2 regions of the Nonomuraea sp. NPDC050227 genome follow, and region 1 is predicted to be linked to the other one. Evidence: riboswitches for the same ligand, from Rfam matches in the RefSeq annotation. Region 1 holds a riboswitch; the other holds the start of a gene.

Region 1 (7,442 bases):
GAGCACCGACGTCATGGGCGGCGCCCGGGTCGAGGAGAACGCCGTCATCGGCGACGAGTGCGTCATCGAGGCCGAGGCGTACGTCTCCAGCGGCGTCAAGGTCTACCCGTTCAAGACCATCGAGGCCGGCGCGGTCGTCAACACCAGCGTCATCTGGGAGTCGCGCGGCCAGCGCAACCTGTTCGGCCCGCGCGGGGTCAGCGGCCTGGTCAACGTCGAGATCACCGCCGAGCTGTGCGTCCGGCTGGCCGGCGCGTACGCCACCACCCTGCGCAAGGGCGCCTACGTCGTCACCTCCCGCGACTGCTCCCTGGCCGCCAGGGCGCTCAAGCGGGCCGTCATCGGCGCCCTGACCGCCGCCGCGATCAACGTCCTGGACCTGGAGGCCGCGCCGCTGCCGGTGGCCCGCTTCCACACCGCCCGCGAGTCGGCCGCCGGCGGCATCGCCCTGCGCACCACGCCCGGCGACCCGCAGAGCGTCGACATCGTCATCATGGACGACCGCGGCGCCGACCTGCCCCCGGCCGCCCAGCGCAAGCTGGAGCGGGTCTTCTCCCGCCAGGAGTACCGGCGGGCCTTCCCCGGCGAGATCGCCGAGCTGCACTACCCGGCCAGGGCCGTCGAGGGCTACACGCACGAGCTGATGCGGGCCATCGGCGTCACCGGCGTCAAGGACATGAAGGTCGTGGTCGACTGCGCCGGCGGCACCTCGTCCCTGGTGATGCCCACGCTGCTCAGCCGCGCCGGCGTCGAGGTGCTCACCGTCAACGCCCGGCTGGACGACGTCTCGCCCACCGAGACGCTGGCCGAGCGCCGCCGCGACCTGCAACGGCTGTCGGAGCTGGTCAGCTCCTCGCGGGCGGCCTTCGGCGTGCGCTTCGACCCGGTCGGCGAACGCATCGCCCTGGTGGACGAGACCGGCCAGCTCATCAGCGAGGAACGCGCCCTGCTGGTCGTGCTGGACCTGGTGGCGGCCGAGCGCCGGGGCGGCCGGGTGGCCCTGCCGGTCACCACCACGCGGGTCGCCGAGCAGGTCTGCCGCTTCCACGGCGTGCAGGTGCAGTGGACCTCGACCGCGCTCGACGCCCTGACCTCCGCCGCCCAGGGCCCCGACATGATCTTCGCGGCCGACGGGCGCGGCGGGTTCGTCGTGCCGGAGTTCAGCCCGGCCATCGACGGCCTGGCCGCGTTCATGCGCCTGCTGGGCCTGGTGGCCCGCACCCGGCTGTCGCTCAGCCAGATCGACGCCAGGATCCCCGAGGTCAAGCTGCTGCGGCGGAGCGTCCCGACCCAGTGGGCGGCCAAGGGCGCGGTGATGCGCTCGGTCATCGAGGCCGCCGAGGCCGAGCCCGACGGCTGGCGCGTGGACACCACCGACGGCGTGCGGGTCGCCCGCGACGACGGGTCGTGGGTGCTGATCCTGCCCGCCGCCGCCGAGCCGGTCACCGACCTGTGGGCCGAGGCCCCCGACATGGACGGCGCGCAGGCACTGCTCGAACGGTGGGCCCGCGTGGTCGAGCAGGCGGCCGTCTGATCACGTAGAGTAGCGGAAAAGCCTTCGCCCGAGATGTGCGCGCGGAGTGCCGCAAGATCGTAATGTAGAAACGCGCGGCGGCATGGACCACGGGGTGGGGGCGGCGGTAACTTTGTCAGCGTCCGAACCGCAGTCCAGCGCCCCGCCTTGACCTTTGCCGCTGATCAGCGTAAGTTGCGGCATTCGCAAACTTGAAGAGCGAAGGCAGGCGCGTCCCCAGCACCGTCGCCGCGTCTTCGCGGTAGGAGGCCGAGCCGATCGATGCCGAGCGTCTACTGCACGCAGTGCGGGCACGCCAACCCCGAGGATGCCCGTTTCTGTTCCCGCTGTGGGTCACCGCTGACCAGACCCGAGGTCTCCGGGGACACCACGTCGACGATCTCGGTCGCGGGAATCGAGGCGTACGAGGCTGAGACAGGCGACATGCTCCTGGCCGAACGGGCGCTGGTCGAACAGCTCCCGCCCGGCACGGCGTTGCTCACGGTCACCAGGGGGCCCAACCAGGGCAGCCGGTTCCGGCTGGACAAAGACCTCACCACGACCGGGCGCCACCCGGAGAGCGACATCTTCCTCGACGACATCACCGTCTCCCGTCGCCACGTCGAGTTCTACCGCCACCGCGGCGGCCAGTTCTCCGTACGCGACGTGGGCAGCCTCAACGGCACCTACGTCAACCGGGAGCGCATCGAGGAGGTTCCCCTGCACTCCGGAGACGAGGTGCAGATCGGCAAGTTCCGCCTCGTCTTCCTGATGAGGGTCAACGCCGGCGCATGAGCTCACAGGCGGCACGCTCGCACATGAGCATCGGGGAGGTGCTCGCCCTGCTGCAGGGCGAGTTCCCCGACGTCACCGTGTCCAAGATCCGCTTCTTGGAGGGTGAGGGGCTGATCGAGCCCGAGCGCAGCCCCTCGGGCTACCGCAAGTTCACCCATCTCCACGTCGAGCAGTTGCGTTTCATCCTGACCGAGCAGCGCGACCACTACCTGCCGCTGCGGGTGATCAAGGACAAGATGGCCGAGAGCTTCGGCCGTCCGCGCGCGGTGCAGCAGGCCCAGGAGATCCGCTACGACCGGGCCCAGCTGCTGGAGGCGGCCGGCATCGACGAGGAGACCCTCGCCGAGCTGGAGGACTACGGCCTGCTGGCCCCCGTGGCCAGGCGCTACGACGAGGAGGCGCTGAAGATCGCGCGCAGCGTCGGCGCCCTGGCCCGCTTCGGCCTGCACGCCCGCCACCTGCGCGCGATCAAGGCCGCCGCCGAGCGGGAGTGCGGGCTGGTCGAGCAGACCGTCGCGCCCATTCTCAAGCGGCGCGCGCCCGGCGCCATCGGCGAGGCCGACGAGGCCGCCAGGGAGTTGTCCACGCTCCTGCTCGACCTGCACGCCTCCCTGGTGCGCCTCGGCGTCAGGTCTGTCCTGGGCCGCTGAGGGCACAGAGCTGGAAGGCCGGGGCACATTCCAGGCCTGCCGGGTGTTACGTTGAAATGCATAAGCGTGTAGCAGAAACGACCCAGTCAACAGCTGTGCCGGGCGACCGGCCGGCCGAATACGGAGCAGCCCGTGTTGCAGATGGAGGTCGTGGGCGTTCGAGTTGAGATGCCCACAAACCAGCCGATCGTCTTGCTCAAGGAGGCACACGGGGAACGGTTCCTTCCGATCTGGATCGGCATGACCGAGGCGACCGCGATCGCCCTGGCGCAGGCCGAGGAGCCGCCGCCCCGGCCGCTCACCCACGACCTGTTCAGGGACGTGCTGAGCGCGCTCGGCGTCGGGCTGCGCGCGGTCAACATCGTGGCCCTGCGTGACGGCATCTTCTTCGCCGACCTGGTGTTCTCCAACGGCGTGGAGGTCAGCGCCCGCCCCTCCGACTCGATCGCCCTGGCGCTGCGCACCGGCGCGCGCATCTTCGCCAGCGAAGAGGTGGTCCAGGAGGCCGGCGTGATCATCCCTGACGACCAGGAGGACGAGGTGGAGAAGTTCAGGGAGTTCCTTGACACGATCACTCCCGAGGACTTCGGCAGGGCGGGGTAGGTATTTCAGTGCATTTACGCTTCACGACGCGCCGAGCCGGATCGTTGACTGAGCATGGTCACGGTCCTACGGTGCAAGTGAAACCCGTGGTCGCCCTTTACGAACCCCCAGATCAGGCCATGGGATGAGAGAAAGCCGGAGGTCCGCGTGGCGGTCAGCAGCGGCGAGGGAAAGACGGCCGGCCAGGAAGATCCGGTGCGGCGCGAGAGCGCGCGGCAGCGTGCCGGAGAGCAGGGACTGCTCTTCGACGAGCAGCCCGCGACGGTGCCCGACGACATCGGATACCGCGGGCCCACAGCCTGCTCGGCAGCCGGCATCACCTACAGGCAGCTCGACTACTGGGCGCGCACGGGCCTGGTCGAGCCCACGATAAGAGCCGCGCACGGCTCGGGCTCGCAGCGGCTCTACAGCTTCCGCGACATCCTGGTGCTCAAGGTCGTCAAGCGGCTGCTCGACACCGGGGTGTCGTTGCAGCAGATCCGCACCGCGGTGCAGCATCTGCGTGACCGCGGGGTCGCCGACCTCGCGCAGATCACGCTCATGAGCGACGGTGTCAGCGTCTACGAGTGCACCTCGGCCGACGAGGTGATCGATCTCCTCCAGGGCGGCCAGGGCGTGTTCGGCATCGCGCTCGGCCGGGTCTGGCGAGAGGTCGAGGGCTCCCTCGCGGAGCTGCCGGGGGAACGGGCGGCGGTCGAGGACACCGTCCCGGCCGACCATCCCGCTGACGAGCTCGCCAAGCGGCGTCGCGCACGCCGCACGGGGTGAGCTGAACCGCTGAACACACCGTAGTAATCTAGGACAGAGTAAGGCTGATGACCCCGTGCGGGAGAGTCCCTGGGCTGCGGTCCTGGGGCGCCGAAGGAGCAACCCTCCCCGGAATCTCTCAGGCATCCCGTACCGCTCGGGTGAGGCAACTCTGGAAAGCAGGTGCGCCCGCCAGGCGCACCTCACCGACGGTGCAAGCCCCACGGTGGGGTGAAGCTCTCAGGTCGCGATGACGTCGCGATGACAGAGGGGGAGATCCGGCACTCGCCCGCGCCCTGGCGCCGGTCTCCAAGCCTCGGGAGGCAACCTCCATGACCGACCTGTCCGCTCCGCCGTTCTCGTCCAGGCACATCGGCCCATCGGAGTCCGAGCAGCAGCGCATGCTCGAGGCCGTGGGCTTCGAGTCCGTCGGCGATCTGGTGGCCGTGGCCGTGCCCGAGGCCATCAGGGTCAAGGACCGGCTCAAGCTGCCGGCCGCCGCGAGCGAGACCGAGGCCATCGCCGAGCTGCGCGAGCTGGCCTCCCGCAACCGGGTGCTGACCTCCATGATCGGCCTGGGCTACTACGACACCGTCACGCCCGCCGTCATCCGGCGCAACCTGCTGGAGAACCCGGGCTGGTACACCGCCTACACGCCGTACCAGCCGGAGATCTCGCAGGGCCGCCTGGAGGCGCTGCTGAACTTCCAGACGGTCGTCTCCGACCTGACCGGCCTCGACGTCGCCGGCGCCTCCCTGCTGGACGAGGCCACCGCCGCGGCCGAGGCCATGACGCTGGCCCGCCGGGCCGGCAGGTCCAAGAGCGACGTGTTCGTGGTCGACGCCGACACGCTGCCCCAGACCAAGGCCGTGCTGGCCACCCGCGCCGAGCCGCTCGGCATCACGCTGGTCGAGCACGACCTCGACGGCGAGCTGCCCGAGTGCTTCGGCGTGCTCGTCCAGTACCCGGGCGCCTCGGGCCGCCTGCGCGACTTCCGCGACGTGGCCGCCAGGGCGCACGAGGCCGGCGCGCTCGTCGTGGCCGCCGCCGACCTGCTGGCCCTCACGCTGGTGGCCGCCCCCGGCGAGCTGGGCGCCGACATCGCCGTCGGCTCCTCCCAGCGCTTCGGCGTCTCCTTCGGGTTCGGCGGGCCGCACGCGGCCTACATGTCCGTACGCGAGGGCCTGCAGCGGCAGATGCCCGGCCGGCTGGTCGGCGTGTCGGTCGACGTCGACGGCGACCCCGCCTACCGGCTGGCCCTGCAGACCCGCGAGCAGCACATCCGCCGCGAGAAGGCCACCAGCAACATCTGCACCGCCCAGGTCCTGCTGGCCGTGATCGCCGGCATGTACGCCGTCTACCACGGCCCCGAGGGCCTGCGCCGGATCGCGCACCGCGTGCACCGGCACGCCGTCGCGCTGGCCGGCGGGCTGCGCGAGGCCGGCCTGGAGGTCGTGCACGGCGAGTTCTTCGACACCGTGCTCGTCCGGGTGCCCGGCAGGGCCGCCGAGGTGGTGGCCGCCGCCGCCGAGCGGGGCGTCAACCTGTGGCAGGCCGGCGACGACCACGTCTCGATCGCCTGCGACGAGAAGACCGGCGCCGCCGAGCTGGTCAAGGTGTGGGCCGCCTTCGGCGTCGAGCGCGAGGAGGTGGCGCTGGAGGCCGACGCGCTGCCGGCCGAACTGCTGCGCGAGTCGGACTACCTGACCCACCCGGTCTTCCACAGCCACCGCTCCGAGACCGCGATGCTGCGCTACCTGCGCAGGCTCCAGGACAAGGACATCGCGCTCGACCGTTCGATGATCCCGCTCGGCTCGTGCACGATGAAGCTGAACGCGACCACCGAGATGGAGCCGATCACCTGGCCGGAGTTCGCCGGCGTGCACCCGTACGCGCCGGAGGCCCAGACCGAGGGCTACCGGGAGCTCATCGGTACGCTGGAGGGCTGGCTGGCCGAGGTGACCGGCTACGACGCGGTCTCCATCCAGCCGAACGCCGGCTCCCAGGGCGAGTTCGCCGGCCTGCTGGCCATCCGCGCCTACCACCAGGCCAACGGCGACACCGAGCGGGACGTGTGCCTGATCCCGTCCTCGGCCCACGGCACGAACGCGGCCAGCGCCGTCATGGCGGGCATGCGGGTCGTCGTCGTGGCCTGCGACAACGACGGCAACATCGACCTGGCCGACCTCGACGCCAAGATCGCCAAGCACCGCGACAAGCTCGCCGCGATCATGGTGACGTACCCGTCCACGCACGGCGTGTACGAGGAGTCGATCACCGAGGTCTGCGCCAAGGTGCACGAGGCCGGCGGCCAGGTCTACGTCGACGGCGCCAACCTCAACGCCCTGGTGGGCCTGGCCAAGCCGGGCGAGTTCGGCGCCGACGTGTCCCACCTCAACCTGCACAAGACGTTCTGCATCCCGCACGGCGGCGGCGGCCCCGGCGTCGGCCCGGTCGCGGTCCGCGGCCACCTGGCGGCCTATCTGCCCGGCCACCCGCTGCGCGACGGCGGCCCGGTCGGTCCGGTCTCGGCCGCCCCGTACGGCTCGGCGGGCATCCTGCCGATCTCGTGGGCGTACGTGCGGATGATGGGCTCCGAGGGCCTCACGGCGGCCACCGAGCAGGCCATCCTGTCGGCCAACTACCTGGCCCGGCGGCTGGCCCCGCACTACCCGGTGCTCTACACCGGCCGCGGCGGCCTGGTGGCCCACGAGTGCATCGTGGACCTGCGCCAGATCACCAAGGAGACCGGCGTCACCGTCGACGACGTGGCCAAGCGCCTGATCGACTACGGCTTCCACGCGCCGACCATGTCGTTCCCGGTGGCCGGGACGCTGATGATCGAGCCGACCGAGAGCGAGGACCTGGACGAGCTCGACCGGTTCGTGGACGCCATGATCGCCATCCGCGGCGAGATCGCCAAGGTGGCCTCCGGCGACTACGACAAGACCGACAACCCGCTGCGCAACGCGCCGCACACGGCCGAGTCGGTCACCGCCGACGAGTGGGCCCACCCGTACTCGCGGACCGAGGCGGCCTACCCGGTGGCCTCGCTGCGCGAGGGCAAGTACTGGGTGCCGGTGCGCCGCATCGACCAGGCGTACGGCGACCGCAACCTGGTGTGCTCCTGCCCG
Region 2 (7,442 bases), on a different contig from region 1:
GGGCAGCCCGTGCTGCTGCCGCCGGCCGGCGATCCCGCCCAGGTCGTGGGGCGGCTCGACGGTCTCGTCCTGGCCGGCGGCGGCGACGTCGACCCGGCCAGGTACGGCCGGGCGGCGCACGAGCGCACCGGCTACGTCCGGGAGTTCCGGGACGAGGCCGAGTTCGCCCTCCTGGCGGCGGCCCTGAAGGCCGGGCTGCCGTTCCTGGGCATCTGCCGCGGCCTGCAGGTGCTCAACGTGCTGCTCGGCGGCACCCTGCACCAGCACCTGCCCGACGTGACCGGGCACACCGGCCACTCCCCCGCGCCCGGCGAGTTCGGCCACCTGCCGGTCACGCCCGTCCCCGGCAGCCGCCTGGCCAAGGTGCTCGGCACGGACCCGGTGGCGGTCCCGCACTACCATCACCAGGCCATCGACCGGCTCGGCCGGGGCCTCACGGTCACCGCCACGGCCGGCGACGGGACGATCGAGGCGGTGGAGCTCGACTCCGGCAGGTTCGCGGTGGCGGTCCAGTGGCACCCGGAGGCAGGCGACGGACCGGCGCTCTTCGAGGCGTTCACGGCGGCCTGCTGAGACCGTTACTGGAAAGCTTCTTTACCTTTTCTGCGCCCTAAAATCCCGCGAAATCCCAGCTCAGGGGGCCATACCACCGCGTTATAGGAAACTTGTTGGGTACCGGGTCGCGCCATCCCGGTGTCACCCTGTGTTCATCCCCAGCCGGCCGGGGCTCTTCCACTCCACACCCCCCTGAGGAGCCAGAGAGTGAACCCCAAACTCAGGTTGGGGGCTGCCGCAATGCTCGCGCTAGCCCTGACCACCAGCTCGCTGGTGGGCGCCACGAGCGCCACAGCCCAAGCGTCGCAGGTGGCCGATCCTCCCAGCCCCGACGAGCGCAGGAACGCGATCGCCACCGCGCACAACGCGATCCTGGCCGACTCGGCGGCATTGCTGGCATCCGAGCAGGACACGTTCACGCTGACGTCGACCGTCGAAGGCGTCCGCGGCCTGCAGTACCTGACCTACGCCCGTAAGCACGCGGGCCTGCCCGTCTACGGCGGCGACGTGGTCGTCGCCACGGACGCCTCCGGCGCGGTGGTCGACACGGTCGCCACCGGGCAGCGCACGAAGATCGGGATCGGCACGAAGGCGAGGGTCACCGCGGCCCAGGCCGCCGTGACGGCCAGGGCCAAGGTGGCCAGGGTCGAGACCGTCGCCACGCCCGTGCTGTCCGTGCACGCCACCACGACGACCCCGCGGCTGGCCTGGGAGGTCCTCGTCACCGGCGCCACCGCCGCCGGTCACGAGACCAAGCTCCACGTCTACGTGGACGCCCTGACCGGCAAGGTCATCGACGACTGGGACGAGGTGCGCGACGGCACCGGCAACAGCTACTACGTCGGCACCGTCACCATCGACACCAGCCCCTCGTACACGATGCGCGACCCCCGCAGGAGCGGCGTCGCGTGCGGCGGCCAGAACGGCTCGCCGTACACGAAGACCACCGACACCTGGGGCAACGGCTCGGGCACGAACCTGGAGACCGCCTGCGTCGACGCGCTCTACGCCGCGCAGCGGGAATGGGACATGCTGAGCGCCTGGCTCGGCCGCAACGGCATCAACGGCCAGGGCGGCGGCTACCCGGCCCGCGTCGGTCTGGCCGACGTCAACGCCTACTGGAACGGCCAGTACGGCTCCTTCGGCCACAACTCCGCCAACTCCCAGCAGCTCACGTCGATGGACGTGGTCGGCCACGAGTTCGGCCACGGCATCTTCCAGTTCACCAGCGGCGGCTCGGGCAGCGGCAACGAGACCGGCGGCATGAACGAGTCCACCGGCGACATCTTCGGCGCGCTCACCGAGGCGTACGCCAACAACCCGAACGACCCGCCGGACTACCTGGTCGGCGAGGAGGTCAACCTCTCCGGGTCCGGGCCGATCCGCAACATGTACAACCCGTCGGCCCTCAGCCACCCGAACTGCTACAGCGCCTCCATCCCGAACACCGAGGTGCACGCGGCGGCCGGTCCGCAGAACCACTGGTTCTACCTGGTGGCCGAGGGCACCAACCCCTCGGGCAAGCCCGCCAGCACCCGCTGCGACAACGGCGCCGCGATCACCGGCATCGGCATCCGCAAGGCCGGTGAGGTGTTCATGTCCGCGCTGAACACGAAGACCCAGCCGTGGACGCACGCCAAGGCCAGGGTCGCCACCCTCCAGGCCGCCAAGACCCTGTACCCGGGCAGCTGCACCGAGTTCAACGTGGTCAAGAACGCCTGGGACGGCGTCAGCGTACGGGCCCAGTCCGGCGAGCCGACCTGCACCCAGGGCAGCAACGACTTCTCGGTCAACCTGAACCCCGCCTCCGGCAGCGTCACCCCCGGCCAGAGCACCACGACCACGGTGAGCACCACCGTGACCGGCGGCTCGGCGCAGTCGATCACCCTGCGGACCGGCACCCTGCCGGCCGGCGTGACCGCCTCGTTCAGCCCGGCCACCATCACCGCGGGGCAGAGCTCGACGCTGACGATCACCACCTCGGCGGGCAGCCCGCAGGGCAGCCACTCGATCGCCATCACGGCCGACGGCGCCGACGTGGACCGCCAGGCCACCTACAACCTGCAGATCGGGCAGAGCTCGCCGAACGACTACTCCTTCGGCGTGACCCCGTCGTCGGCCTCGGTGCAGGCCGGTCAGTCGGCCACCGCCACGGTCAGCACGCAGGTCACCGCCGGTCAGGCGCAGAGCATCGCCCTGGCGGCGAGCAACGTGCCCGCGGGCGTGACGGTCAGCTTCAGCCCGTCCACGATCACCGCCGGGCAGTCGTCCACGGTGACGTTCGCGACCACGAGCGGCGTGACGCCCAGCACGTACACGATCAGCCTGAACGCCGACGGCGCGAGCGCCGACCACTCGGCCTCCTTCAGCCTGACGGTGGGCGGCGGCCAGGGCACCACGTGGCAGACGTACACGGCCTACACGGCCGGACAGACCGTCACCTACCAGGGCACCAGCTACCGCTGCCTCCAGGCGCACACCAGCCTGCCGGGCTGGGAGCCGCCCAACACCCCTGCCCTCTGGCAGCCGGTCTAAGTCGCACGACCTGGGCGGCCACGCCGGGGTGGCCGCCCAACCCCCTTGAGGAGCCACAGATCGTGAACGCCATGCTCAGGCTGGGCGCCGCGGCCACCGCCGCGTTGGCCCTGACCCTCACCACGCCGGCCGGACCGGCCGGCGCCGCCGCCGACCCCGCGCCCGACATCCCCGTCGCGAACGTGACGGCGCATCTGAGCCAGTTGCAGTCCATCGCCACGAGCAACGGCGGCAACCGCGCCTCGGGCAGGCCGGGCTTCACCGCCTCGATGAACTACATCAAGGGCAAGCTGGACGCGGCCGGCTTCACCACCCGCGTGCAGAACTTCAGCGGCGGCAGCAACCTGATCGCCGACTGGCCGGGCGGCCCGGCCAACCAGACCGTGATGCTCGGCGCCCACCTCGACAGCGTCGCGGCCGGCCCCGGGATCAACGACAACGGTTCCGGCTCGGCCGCGCTCCTGGAGAACGCCCTCACCCTGGCCGCCCGCAAGCCCACCCTCACCAAGCACGTGCGGTTCGGCTGGTGGGGCGCCGAAGAGGCGGGCATGGTCGGGTCCAGGTACTACGTCCAGAACGGCGGCGCGAGCGGCGTCGAGGTGTACCTGAACTTCGACATGATCGCCTCGACCAACGCCGGCTATTTCGTCTACGACGACGACGCGGCGATCCAGCGCACCTTCAACGACTACTTCGCCACCATCGGCCTGCAGACCGAGGGTGACAGGGAGGGCGACGGCCGCAGCGACCACGCCTCGTTCAAGAGCGCGGGCGTCCGGGTCGGCGGCCTGGCCACGGGGGCCGGGGCGGTCAAGAGCTCGGCCCAGGCCGCCAAGTGGGGCGGCTCGGCCGGGCAGGCGTTCGACCGCTGCTACCACAGCGCGTGCGACAGCTACCCGAGCGCCATCAACACCACGGCGCTCGACCGCAACTCCGACGCCATCGCCTACGCCATATGGAAGCTCGCCGTGGGCACCAGCACGCCCACGGAGAACGACTACTCGATCTCGGTGACCCCGTCGTCGGCATCGGTCCAGGCCGGTCAGTCGGCTACCGCGGCGGTCAGTACCCAGGTCACGTCCGGCCAGGCGCAGAGCGTCGCGCTCTCCGCCGGGAACGTGCCGAGCGGGGTCACCGTCTCCTTCAGCCCGTCCACGGTTCAGGCGGGCCAGTCGTCCACCGTCACGATCGCCACCACCAGCGGCGTCGCGGCGGGGACGTACACCATAGGGATCAACGGCGACGGGGCGACGGCGGACCACTCCGCGTCCTTCACCCTGACCGTCGGAGGGGACGGCCAGGGCACCACCTGGACGGCTTACAAGTCGTACACGGCCGGAGACGTCGTCACCTACCAGGGGGTCAGCTACCGCTGCCTCCAGGCGCACACCAGCCTGCCGGGCTGGGAGCCGCCGAACGTGCCCGCCCTCTGGGCACGGGCCTGACCTCAGGGCCTGTCATCTGTAGGGCCTGATCCCGCGCGGGCCGGTCACCGCCGGCCCGCCCCGAGCTGCCGCGTGCGAGCTGACCTGCCATGACCGGCTCGCGCGCGGCCACCAACGCGGCCGCGACCCCGCCTCTCCGGGGCCGCGGCCGCTTTTCGCTGCGTGCGGTATGTCGCGGATGCCGCGGATGGTGGAGGGCGAAGCGCGACAACACCCCCATGACGGCACTAGGCTGACGGACATCACCGGCGAAACCGTGCGGGAGAGCACCCTGACAGCCGGTCAGGGTCCCTGAAGGAGCAAGCCCTCCCCGCGAACCTCTCAAGGCAAAGGACCGCGCGGCAGCCCTGTAAGGCGTTCTTACGGGGAGGTGACCTCTGGAAAGCAGGCCCTCGGGGCCTCGCCGAAGGTGAAAGTCCGGTAAAACTCGGGCGAAGCTCTCAGGCATCCATGACAGAGGGGGAGGATGCTGGCATCCAATCCTGTCCTGAGGTGCGACAAATGTCCCGACCTACGCCGCTACGAGACGTCCACGAGGCCCTAGGCGCCACGCTGACCGACTTCGCCGGCTGGCTCATGCCGCTCCGGTACGGCAGCGAGTCCGCGGAGCACAAAGCCGTCCGCGAGGCGGCCGGGCTGTTCGACCTCTCGCACATGGGCGAGATCTTCCTGACCGGTCCGCAGGCCGGAGAGGCCCTCGACTACGCGCTGGTCGGCCACCTGTCGGCGCTCGCGCCCGGCCGGGCCAGGTACACGATGATCGTGGACGAGCGCGGCGGGGTGCTCGACGACCTCATCGTCTACCGGCTGGCGGACGAGGAGTTCATGGTGGTGGCCAACGCCTCGAACTCCGACAAGGTCGCGGATGAGCTGAAAAATCGTACTAAGTCGTATGACGCGGCGGTCGATGACCGCTCCCAGCAGTACGCCCTCATCGCGATCCAGGGCCCGAAGGCCCAGGAGATCCTGGCCACGCTCACCGACGCCGACCTCGACGGTCTCAAGTACTACGCGGGCCTGCCCGGCGTGGTCGACGGCCGCCAGGCGCTCATCGCCCGTACCGGCTACACCGGCGAGGACGGCTTCGAGCTGTTCGTCGCCAACCAGGACGCCGTGCCGCTCTGGCGCGCCCTGGAGGCCGCGGGCGAGCCGCACGGGCTGCGCGCCGCCGGTCTGTCCAGCCGCGACACCCTCAGGCTGGAGGCCGGCATGCCGCTCTACGGCAACGAGCTGAGCTCCGACCTGACCCCGTTCGACGCGGGGCTGGGCAGAGTGGTGAAATTCGACAAGCCCGGTGACTTCGTCGGCAGGGCGGCGCTGGAGGCGGTCAAGGACGACCAGCCCCGCCGCCGCCTCGTCGGCCTGGTCGCCCAGGGCCGCCGGGTGCCGCGTCACGGCTACCCGGTCACCCGCGACGGCGCCGTCGTCGGCGAGGTCACCAGCGGTGCGCCCTCCCAGACCCTGGGCAAGCCCATCGCGATGGCCTACGTGGACGCCGGTGCCGACACAGGTCTGGCCGTGGACATCCGGGGCAGCCATGAACCTATGGACCTGGTCGAGCTGCCCTTCTACAGGAGGAACAAGTGAGCAACATCCCTGACGACCTGAACTACACCAAGGAGCACGAGTGGGTGTCGGGCGTGGACGACGGCATCACCGTGACCGTCGGCATCACGGCCTTCGCCGCCGAGGCTCTTGGTGACGTCGTCTTCGTGCAGCTCCCCGAGGTCGGTTCGACCGTCGAGGCGGGTGACTCGGTCGGCGAGGTGGAGTCCACCAAGTCGGTGAGCGAGATCTACGCGCCCGTCGGCGGCGAGATCGTCGAGGTGAACTCGGCCGTGGCCGACGACCCGTCGCTGGCCAACAGCGACCCGTACGGCGACGGCTGGATGTTCCGCGTCCGCATGGAGGGCGACGCGGAGGACCTGCTGTCCGCCGAGGAGTACACGGCGCTCACCTCAGGCGAGTCCTGACACCAACGCCGGGGCCCGCCGCGGGCCCCGGCACTTCCTGAACTGAAGGGCGCCATCAATGGCGATCAGCGTCTTCGACCTCTTCAAGATCGGCATCGGACCGTCCAGCTCCCACACGGGCGGCCCGATGGCCGCCGCGCACAAGTTCGCCCGCGGGCTGCACGACGACGGCCTGCTCCCCCGCGTGGCCCGCGTCGAGGTCATCCTGTACGGCTCGCTCGGCCTGACCGGCAAGGGCCACGGCAGCGACAAGGCGGTGCTGCTCGGCCTGTCCGGTGAGAAGCCGGAACTGGTCGACGTCGACTCCGTCGACACCCGCCTGGCCGAGATGCGCGCCGCGGGCACGGTCAAGCTCTACGGCGAGCGCGAGATCCCCTTCGTCGTGGGTCAGGACCTCGTCTTCGAGCGCAAGATCTCCCTGCCCGAGCACCCCAACGGCATGCGCTTCACCGCCCGCGACGAGCAGGGCGAGACCGTGCGCGAGAAGGTCTACTTCTCCGTCGGCGGCGGCTTCGTCGTGGACGAGAAGGCCACCGGCGCCGACCGCATCAAGCCCGACGACACCGTCCTGCCCTACCCGTTCGCCTCGGGCGAGGAGCTGCTCAAGCACTGCTCGAACACCGGCCTGTCGATCTCCGCCCTGATGCTGGAGAACGAGAAGGCGTTCGGGCGCACCGAGGAGGAGATCCGCGCGGGCATCCTCAACCTGTGGCGGGTGATGTCGGAGTGCGTGCGGCGCGGCATCAGCAAGGAGGGCGTGCTGCCCGGCGGCCTGAAGGTCAAGCGCCGGGCCAACCAGCTCCACCGGCGGCTGCAGGCCGAGTCGGCAGAGAAGGACCCGCTGCAGGCGATGGACTGGGTGGCGCTGTTCGCCCTGGCCGTCAACGAGGAGAACGCCGCCGGCGGCCGCATCGTCACCGCCCCCACCAACGGC

The links. A riboswitch is a leader RNA that binds a small molecule or an ion and turns the genes downstream of it on or off. The one in region 1 is predicted to bind glycine.
Region 2: linked by a shared signal. The riboswitch ahead of gcvT (glycine cleavage system aminomethyltransferase GcvT) and the one ahead of gcvP (aminomethyl-transferring glycine dehydrogenase) in region 1 are both predicted to bind glycine.

The regions. Positions count from the first base shown of each region.
Region 1 covers NZ_JBITJF010000002.1:476,165-483,606, forward strand. The annotation lists gene ACIBK9_RS09385 (sugar phosphate nucleotidyltransferase) at 1-1,534, shown strand, start outside; gene ACIBK9_RS09390 (FHA domain-containing protein) at 1,796-2,308, shown strand; gene ACIBK9_RS09395 (MerR family transcriptional regulator) at 2,332-2,958, shown strand; gene ACIBK9_RS09400 (bifunctional nuclease family protein) at 3,091-3,561, shown strand; gene ACIBK9_RS09405 (MerR family transcriptional regulator) at 3,709-4,329, shown strand; glycine riboswitch at 4,378-4,474, shown strand; gene gcvP (aminomethyl-transferring glycine dehydrogenase) at 4,641-7,442, shown strand, end outside.
Region 2 covers NZ_JBITJF010000009.1:265,113-272,554, reverse strand. The annotation lists gene ACIBK9_RS32620 (gamma-glutamyl-gamma-aminobutyrate hydrolase family protein) at 1-573, shown strand, start outside; gene ACIBK9_RS32615 (M4 family metallopeptidase) at 796-3,090, shown strand; gene ACIBK9_RS32610 (M28 family peptidase) at 3,162-4,535, shown strand; glycine riboswitch at 4,785-4,882, shown strand; glycine riboswitch at 4,903-5,002, shown strand; gene gcvT (glycine cleavage system aminomethyltransferase GcvT) at 5,037-6,122, shown strand; gene gcvH (glycine cleavage system protein GcvH) at 6,119-6,508, shown strand; gene ACIBK9_RS32595 (L-serine ammonia-lyase) at 6,567-7,442, shown strand, end outside.